DNA from 4 places in the Mesorhizobium sp. WSM4312 genome. Region 4 is predicted to be linked to each of the others. Evidence: predicted binding sites of a transcription regulator. Region 4 holds the regulator's gene; each other region holds the start of a gene.
The links. The regulator PhoB, encoded in region 4, activates phosphate uptake and scavenging genes when phosphate is short. The targets are predictions, from matches to a motif close to TGTCATNNANCTGTCAT.

Region 1 (2,200 bases), on a different contig from region 4:
AACCGGATTCCACTTTTCGGGATCATGGGCTCAGTAACCCGGGAATGCGGGTTCGAGCGGTCCGGCGGATCCTTCGATCTTCTGCTTGAAGGCAACGCTGGTGGAGGTGATGGCCTCCGATATCTCTGCGCCATTGCTGTCGGCGCCATAGACGAGGCGCACGGCCTCACGGTTGAGCTCTTCCGGCGGGCCGTCGAAGACGACCTTGCCGGCGGCCATGCCGATAACGCGGTTGCAATAGGCGCGGGCGGTGTCGAGCGTGTGCAGGTTGGTGACGACGGTGATGCCCTCGCGCAGATTGATGTCCTGCAGCGAATCCATCACCACCTTGGCGTTGAGCGGGTCGAGCGAGGCGATCGGCTCGTCGGCGAGGATCACTTTGGGCTGCTGCATCATGGCGCGGGCGATGGCGACACGCTGCTGCTGTCCGCCAGACAAGGTGCCGGCGGGCTGAAGCGCGGTGCGGGCTATGTCGAGCCGCTCGAGCGCGGCGACCGCCTCGGCGCATTCGGCACGCGAGAACATGCCGAGAAGGTTGGACAGGGTCGAACGGTGGTTCAATTTGCCGAGTAGGACGTTGGTCAGCACGTCGAGGCGCGGCACCAGGTTGAACTGCTGGAAGATCATGGCGCAATCGCGCTGCCAGCGCCGCAGCGGCGAGCCGTGCAGCCGGGAGACCTCGGCGCCGTCAAAAAAAATCGACCCCTGGCTGGGGTCGACAAGACGGTTGATCATGCGAAGAAGGGTCGATTTGCCGGCGCCCGAACGGCCGATGACGCCAACCATCTGACCTTGCGGGATCGAGATATTGACGTCGCTGACGGCTGTGTTCTTGCCAAATCGTCGGCTGACGCCGCGGATTTCGAGCGTGGCAGAGCTTGCTGACATGAGCAGGTTCCAGTCCCGACCTTGTTGATCGTCAGGCACTCGCCTAACGCAGCCACATGAACCTGCCATGTCGCCAGCATGTCAGTTTTGTTACGCTCCACAGGCGCGACGGCCGAAGCGCGTCGCTGAAACGAATTCATGCGACGCGCTCCAGGTATTTGGCTTTATGCATGTCGTTCTCCCGGGGCCACTTTCGGGCGACTGCATTGGCGCCTTGTCGGCGATCAGCCGAGCACCAGCAATTCCTCGAAGTGCTTCATGTCGCGGAAGGCGCAGAAGGCGGGCGCCTTGATCTCGATTGTCGGAGCCTGCCTTGCGAAAAGCGCCAGGCAATCGTCGAACAGAGCCTGCCACGCGGCGGCGCGATCGGAGGCGAGGCGCTGGATCTGATAGGCAAAGGTGATGTGGAAGACGTAGGCGTCATGATCGGGGTGCCGATAGCCGAACGGCACCGCCAACGCATCGCGCCATTGACGCATGATGCGCACGTCCTCGTCGGTCGCGCCGGCCACGGTGAGACCGGTGGGCACGATTTCGATCACCTTGATGTTGAAAGGACCGAAGCCCTCGAAGCCCTTAAGGCGCTCCAGATAGAGGCGGGTCATGGCGTCAATGCTGGTGTCGAGCGGTACGTCCTGCGGCCAGTAAGGCAAGCGGCGACGATATTCGATGATGCCCTGGAACAGCGTCATATGCAGGCTGGAAATGGGCGTGAAGGCGAGCCGGTCGGCGTCGGGCATCGCCAGCATCTTCTCGCGCACCGCAAGCACCACGGCCTCGGAGGGCGAGCCGCTGACGAGATGGCTGACAACGGTGTTGCCGGGCTCGGTCAGGAAATTGCCCGAGGTGTCGTAGCGCGTGCCGAGATGCGCCGGCGGGGTCGGGTTGGAGCCGGCAAAGAATCCGGCGAGCGAGGGTCTGACGGTGTCGAGCATGGCAATCTCCTTGGGAGATGGCGTCCTGTCCGAGTCCTGTGTCAGGGATATGAACAAGCCCCTTAATGACGATGATGTGAGGAGCTATCCCTCGTATTTCTCCAGGAAGGCCTCCGCCGACAGTTCGCGAAAATCATCGAGCGAAGCGCGCAGCCGCACGTGGTCCCAGTCCCACCAGGCAAGCGCCTGGTAGCGTTCGGCGGTGCGGCGGTCGAAGCGCTCGCGGATCGGCTTGGCCGGCACGCCGGCGACGATGGTGTAGGGCGCGACATCCTTCGAGACAACCGCCCCGGCGCCAACCGCCGCGCCATCGCCGACGGTGACGCCCGGCAGGACGGTCGAACCATGACCGAGCCAGGTGTCGTGACCAACGGTGA
Region 2 (2,200 bases), on a different contig from region 4:
TCAGGTCGTCGCGGGGGACGGAGACGATCTCGGAGATCTGGCTGAGCGCCAGCGGACCGGTCAGCACGCTGATGCGGCTGGACGAGACGCCGAGTTCACCGGCCACGAAATCGCGCAGTTCCGCAGGCATCAGCCTGTCGAACTCGATGCGGATCACCGAGCCGCGGCGGCGGCGCTTCAGCGCCGTCTCGAACAGGCGCACCAGATCTTCCGATTCCTCCTCGACCTCGATATCGCTGTCGCGGATGATGCGGAATGTGCCGGAACCCTTGACCTCATAACCCGGAAACAGCTTGCCGATATAGAGACCGACCGCCTCCTCAAGCGGGATGAAGCGGACATGGTGCTTGCGATCGGGAAGCCGGATGAAGCGCTTCAGCGCCACCGGCAGACGCAAGAGCGCGCTCATCTCCTCGCCATTCTTGCGGTGGCGTAGCTGCAGCGCCATCGAGAAGCCGAGATTGGGAATGAACGGGAACGGATGCGCCGGGTCGATCGACAGCGGGGTAAGCACCGGAAACACCTGGTCCTGGAAATGCTCTTCCAGCCAGACCTTCTCGTCCTTGGTCAGCGCATCGCGCGTGATGCTCTCAATGCCTTCCTTGTTGAGCAGCACGGTAAGCGCCGAAAGGCTCTTCTGCTGGTCTTCCTGCAGCCGCTCGACCTCGCGCAGCAGCTGTTCGAGCTGCTGTTCGGGGGTGCGGCCGTCAGGGCTTTTCAGCGTAATGCCTTCGCGCACCTGGCCGGCGAGGCCGGCGACACGCACCATGAAGAATTCATCGAGATTGGCGGCGGAGATCGACAGGAAGCGGACGCGTTCCAGCAGCGGATGGTGGGTGTTCAGCGATTCCTCGAGAACGCGGCGATTGAATTGCAGCCAGGAAAACTCACGGTTGACGAAGCGATCCGGGTTGCCGCCCTCTGAATTGGCCACCTCGACATTGACGAATTCGCTCTGCACCGGCTTCAGTTCGTTCATTGTCCCTGCCCACAACCGTTCCCTTGGAGCGCCGCCAGACGACGATGAACGCTCAAACATGCCTTCGTGAAGCGTGATCAGTCGCGGAATCGCTTGGCATCCGCGGTCACACGCTTAACCGGCTCAACTTATCCTCTGACAGGGTTTTGCGACAGTTTCATTTCATCGATCTTGCAAAGAGACCTGTTATGATCCAGATGCATGCGAGACTGCGTTAAGGAGACGACGATGGCAGGCGGTTCCATTCCCCATTTCCAGAACGATGCCGGCCATCCGGCGATCGACATCGGGGTCAAGGAATTCATGTGCACGGGCGCCAATCCGCCTTTCGACCACCCGCATGTGTTTCTCGACATGGGCGACGACAATGAAAAAGTCTGCCCCTATTGCTCGACGCTTTACCGCTATTCGCCGAAGCTGAAGGCAACGGAAACGCTGCCGGCAGGCTGCCTTTACATCGACCAGGCCGCCTGATTCTTTCCCGAAGGACCTGATGGACGACCAGCGCTCCCGGCAAGTCGTCATCGCCGGAGCGGGCATCGCCGGGCTGACCGCGGCACTTGCTTTTGCCAAACGCGGCTATCGCGTGCAGGTGTTCGAGCAAGCACCGCGCCTGGAAGCCGTAGGCGCCGGCCTCCAACTTTCTCCCAACGCCACACGCATCCTGCGTGACCTCAGCGTGCTCGACCGGCTGCTGCCGGCGACGGTGCGGCCAGAGGCCGTGGTGCTGAGGGATGCCAGAACGTTACGCCAATTGGCGCGTGTGCCGTTGGGACAATCAGGTGAAAGCCGCTGGGGCGCTCCCTATCTCGTCGCCCATCGCGCCGACCTGCAGAGTGCGCTGATGGCGTGTGTGGCAGAGATGCCTGATGTCCACCTCACGCTCGGGGCGCGCGTCGAAAAAATTGTGACTGGCGGCCATGGTGTCACGGCGACCGTCGAGATCGGCGGCAAAACGGCAGAGGAACAGGGCTCCTTGCTGGTCGGCGCCGATGGCGTCTGGTCGTCGGTGCGCGCGCTTGTCGATGCAAAAAGGATGGCATCGCCAAGAAGCCGTTTTTCGGGAGAGCTGGCCTGGCGCACCACCGTTGCGGCCGACAGCAGCGCCGGACAAGCCTTTGCCTCGATCGGCGCGGCCGATTGCGTCACGACTTTCCTGCATCCGGGTTTCCATATGGTCGCCTATCCCGTCAGCAAGGGCGACGCCTTCAATCTCGTCGC
Region 3 (2,200 bases), on a different contig from region 4:
ATCGGTCATCGCCGCGTCGGATGCCAGCGGCCCGCGCTTTTCCATGGGCGGCAGCGTCTCTTCGGATTTGAAATCGTTGAAGCCGAAATCGGCATAGACCGCGCCACGGTTCCAGAACCAGTTGGTGCCGGGATGGATGGCGCGCGCCCGGTAGCCCTGGCTCTTCAGGAAGGTTGCGAGCGAAGGCGTCGGCGTGCGCACATATTGCTGATAGGGGATGCTGCCGGCTGGCAGGAATGCGTTGGAAAAGCCGGTCAGCGCCTCGAACTCGATGTTGGCGGTCATGCCGCCGAATTCGGGCGAGAACATCGAGCCCGAGCGCAGCGCCCGCACATTGGGGATCGGGTCGGGCGTGATGCTGACGCCGGGCAGCTTCGTCGGATCCCAGAAGGATTCACTCATGACGATGATGATGTCGGGCTTCTCGGCCGGCACCGAGACGGTCACATCCGAGCGGTCGATCGCCGCGATTGCCTTGTCCGTGTAGCCCGGCGGAGCCGAGACATGCGCCATCGGCACGTTGAGCGCGAAGGCGAGCGCAAAGCCGTTGGAGGCATAGTTTTCCTTCTGGTCCCACATGATCGGGATGATCTGCAGCCGATCCCTGGTCCAGGAGAAGGTGGCATAGTCCATGATCGAGACGAAGAAGGCGAGCATCGGCACCGCCAGCGTCAGCCGGGCAAGGCGGCCCTTGTGGCTGAGCGCTGGAACCTTGCGGCGCCACAGCCGCCAGCCATAGACGAGCAGCGACAGGCCGGCGATGATGACGACGACCATGGCGAGCGCGGTCATCGGCCGGTCACGTACCAGAAGCGGCAGCAGCGCGAAAATCTGGCGAGCGTAGAGAAAGTCAGTCGGGTAGAGCGGATCGCCGAGATAATGCGATTTCTGATGGCCGACAAAGGCTAGCGCCAGCGTCAAGGGCGCGACGATCATCAGGCTCTGATGGCTGCGTCCCAGAACGGCGTCGAGACCGATGAGGATCAGCGCGAACACGACGATGGTGGTCCAGCCCGGCTTGAGCGGCTGCAGGAAAAAGGAAACGGTGCCGGCAACGTCACCGCGCACGATCAATTCGATCGCGAACACCAGGATGGCGGAGATCGCGAGGCTTATCAGCCCGTAACGGACGACCGGCCATCTCCGGCCGGGCAGATAGCCGGTGGACGGATCGTCTTCCAGGAATTGAGGCGCAGCTTTGCTGGCGCGTTTTGAACTCTTTGCCACTTTAACTTCCCACCCGGCGACAACCCAAGTCACGCGATTGTCATATAATTGTCACGCAAAGCTAGCGCCTGTGGCGGAAATAAGAAGAGCCAGCGAACGATTCGTGAGCGGTTTTCATCAGGAGTGATCGCCAAAAAGCCCTTTCGGAACAGGCACTCGGCCTACGGTTCGCAACTGGGGCCGGGTTGAACCGGGCTTGACTTGGCGGCCCGCCTTGCGCCACAGGCAGGGAAAATTCGTGTTATCGGCAAGTAAAACCAGTCTTCGGGAGCCCACGCATGGCCGTCGCATTCACCTTTCCGGGACAAGGCAGCCAGGCTGTCGGCATGGGCAAGGATCTCGCCGACACCTTTCCCGAGGCACGCAGGGTTTTCCAGGAAGTCGATGACGCGCTCGGCGAAAACCTGTCGAAGCTGATCTGGGAAGGTCCGGAAGAGACCTTGACGTTGACCGCCAACGCGCAGCCGGCGCTGATGGCGGTTTCGCTGGCGGCGACCAGGGCGCTGGAAGCGCGCGGTTTCTCGCTGAAGGACAAGGTCGCCTATGTCGCCGGCCATTCGCTGGGCGAATATTCGGCCCTTGCCGCCGCCGGTTTCGTTTCCGTCGCCGATGCGGCCCGGTTGCTGCGCATTCGCGGCAACGCCATGCAGGCAGCGGTACCGGCCGGCGAAGGCGCCATGGCGGCCATCATCGGACTGGAGCAGGCGGATGTCGAAGCGGCTTGCACCGAGGCCGCGCAAGGCTCCGGCCATGTCTGCCAGATCGCCAACGACAATGGCGGCGGCCAGCTGGTCATTTCCGGCGCCAAGGCCGCGGTCGAGCTGGCGGCGAAACTGTGCACCGAAAAGGGCGCCAAGCGGGCGCTGATGCTGCAGGTCTCGGCACCCTTCCATTCGGCGCTGATGGCGCCGGCGGCCAATGTCATGCGCGACGCGCTCGCCGGTGTGACGAAGCATGCGCCGGCGGTGCCAGT
Region 4 (2,200 bases):
CCAGCACTCGGAATCGATCTCGTTCGACACCGAACCGAACGAACTGCCGCTGATTCGCGAAGGTTGCGCCATGCGCGCGCTGACCTTCGTCGACCAGGAGATTTTCGCGCCGGGCGTGCAGGCAAGAACGGGTGCCGGAAAGAACGTTGCCTGACGGTCAGGGCGAAACTCGATCATTCTGAACGACCGCGTTCGGCCCGTTGCGACATCAATTGGCAATGTGTCTGCCTGTATGATCTGCTGATGTCCCGTTCGTTGGTGATCAACTTCAACATAGATCAGGCCGAGTTTTACGGCCTCGTCCATCGTGTTCGCAACTTCGGCGAGGACGTCTACCGCTTCCTGCGAACCAACGGCTGGGGCGAAATTATTATCGGCGAGGTCGACGCGGCCACTACGCAGCTGATCATTCGAGACATCAAACATTCAAAGCTCCAGCGCGTTGCTGTATGGGTCGAAGAGGAGATGAGGCGGCAACATCTGTTGGGAGAAGTCGAAGTCCGCTGATCACCCTCTTCACGGCATTGGCGACGACCTGCTGATTGGAGTTTCGATCTTGGAGCCTCATCCCGATTTTATCGGGATGAGGCAAGCTCTAGTCTTCCCGGATCGCGTAGCCCGCCCCACGAATGGTACGGATGACATCCGGCATGCGACCATTGTTGACCGCCTTGCGCAGCCGGCCGACATGCACGTCCACGGTACGCTCGTCGATGTAGATCGTCTCGCCCCAGACATTGTCGAGCAGCTGGCTGCGCGAGAACACGCGGCCGGGATGGCGCATCATGAATTCGAGTAGGCGGAATTCGGTCGGCCCGAGCCGGATCTCGCTCTTCTTGCGGTAGACCCGGTGCGATTCACGGTCGAGCACGATATCGCCGACCTTGAGCACGCTGGACAGCACTTCCGGCTTGGCGCGGCGCAGCAGCGCCTTGATGCGGGCCATGAATTCCGGCGTCGAGAACGGCTTGACCAGATAGTCGTCGGCGCCGGTGGAAAGCCCGCGTACACGGTCGCTTTCCTCGCCCCGCGCGGTCAGCATGATGATCGGCAGCCGCTCGGTCTCTGGCCGCATTCGCAGTCGCCGGCAGAGCTCGATGCCGGATACCGCCGGCACCATCCAGTCGAGCACGAGCAGGTCGGGCACGTTCTCCTGCAGGCGGATTTCGGCTTCGTCGCCGCGTGTCACCACCTCGACCTGGTAACCCTCCGATTCCAGATTGTAGCGGAGGAGCACGCCGAGCGGCTCCTCATCCTCCACCACCATGATGCGTGGTGCGATCATCGATTGGGTACCCCTGCGCTCAGGCCGCCGGCGCCGACATCGCCGTCTCGTCCTGTTTTGGACGGTTGGCGGGCAGCTGCGTGCCGGTCAGGACATAGTACGCATTCTCGGCGATGTTGGTCACGTGGTCGCCGATGCGTTCGAGATTCTTGGCGCAGAACAACAGATGCGTGCAAGCCGTGATGTTGCGCGGATCTTCCATCATATAGGTCAGCAGTTCGCGGAAGACGGAGGTGTATTTGACGTCGATGCGCTCATCGTCGGCGCGCAGCTTCGCCAGTGCCGCGGCATCGCGCGCCGCATACTCCTCGATGACGCCCTGCACCTGGATCAGCACCAGCTGCGCCATGGCGTCGATGGAATGCGAGAGGTCGCGCGGCGTGGCGCTGAGGCCGACAGTGCCGACGCGCTTGGCGATGTTCTTGGCAAGGTCGCCAATGCGTTCGAGGTCGCCGGCCATGCGGATCGAGCCGACGACATGGCGCAGATCATCGGCCATCGGCTGGCGCTTGGCAATCAGCGTGATGGCGCGGTCGTCGAGTTCGCGCTGGCGCGCATCCATGATGGCGTCGTCGGAGACGACGCGCTGGGCGAGCGCATTGTCGGAGTTCAGCAGCGCCTTGGTGGCGCCGCCGACCATCGAGCCGGCGAGATCGCCCATGTCGCTGATCAGCCTGCTGATCTGTCCGAGATCCTCGTCGAAGGCTGCGACTGTGTGTTCGGCCATGATCCTGGTCCTCGTATGCGTGCGATCAGCCGAAGCGGCCGGTTATGTAGTCTTGCGTGCGCTTCTCGCGGGGCGACGTGAAGATCTTCTCGGTGCGGTCGAATTCGACCAGTTCGCCCAGATACATGAAGGCGGTCTGCTTCGAGACGCGCGCCGCCTGCTGCATGTTGTGGGTGACGATGACGATC

Region 1: the regulator PhoB is predicted to act here: its motif matches at 967-983, upstream of phnC (phosphonate ABC transporter ATP-binding protein).
Region 2: the regulator PhoB is predicted to act here: its motif matches at 1,128-1,144, upstream of CK228_RS14935 (RNA degradosome polyphosphate kinase).
Region 3: the regulator PhoB is predicted to act here: its motif matches at 1,266-1,282, upstream of CK228_RS14420 (LTA synthase family protein).

The regions. Positions count from the first base shown of each region.
Region 1 is NZ_NSFU01000002.1:386,871-389,070, reverse strand. Features, by position in the region: gene phnC (phosphonate ABC transporter ATP-binding protein) at 31-888, opposite strand; gene CK228_RS05165 (DUF1868 domain-containing protein) at 1,113-1,823, opposite strand; gene CK228_RS05160 (DapH/DapD/GlmU-related protein) at 1,908-2,200, opposite strand, start outside.
Region 2 is NZ_NSFU01000008.1:105,760-107,959, reverse strand. Features, by position in the region: gene CK228_RS14935 (RNA degradosome polyphosphate kinase) at 1-979, opposite strand, end outside; gene CK228_RS14930 (zinc-finger domain-containing protein) at 1,208-1,453, shown strand; gene CK228_RS14925 (FAD-dependent monooxygenase) at 1,473-2,200, shown strand, end outside.
Region 3 is NZ_NSFU01000008.1:17,870-20,069, forward strand. Features, by position in the region: gene CK228_RS14420 (LTA synthase family protein) at 1-1,227, opposite strand, end outside; gene fabD (ACP S-malonyltransferase) at 1,506-2,200, shown strand, end outside.
Region 4 is NZ_NSFU01000006.1:243,367-245,566, forward strand. Features, by position in the region: gene CK228_RS11880 (ROK family protein) at 1-154, shown strand, start outside; gene CK228_RS11885 (hypothetical protein) at 244-507, shown strand; gene phoB (phosphate regulon transcriptional regulator PhoB) at 596-1,285, opposite strand; gene phoU (phosphate signaling complex protein PhoU) at 1,305-2,012, opposite strand; gene pstB (phosphate ABC transporter ATP-binding protein PstB) at 2,038-2,200, opposite strand, start outside.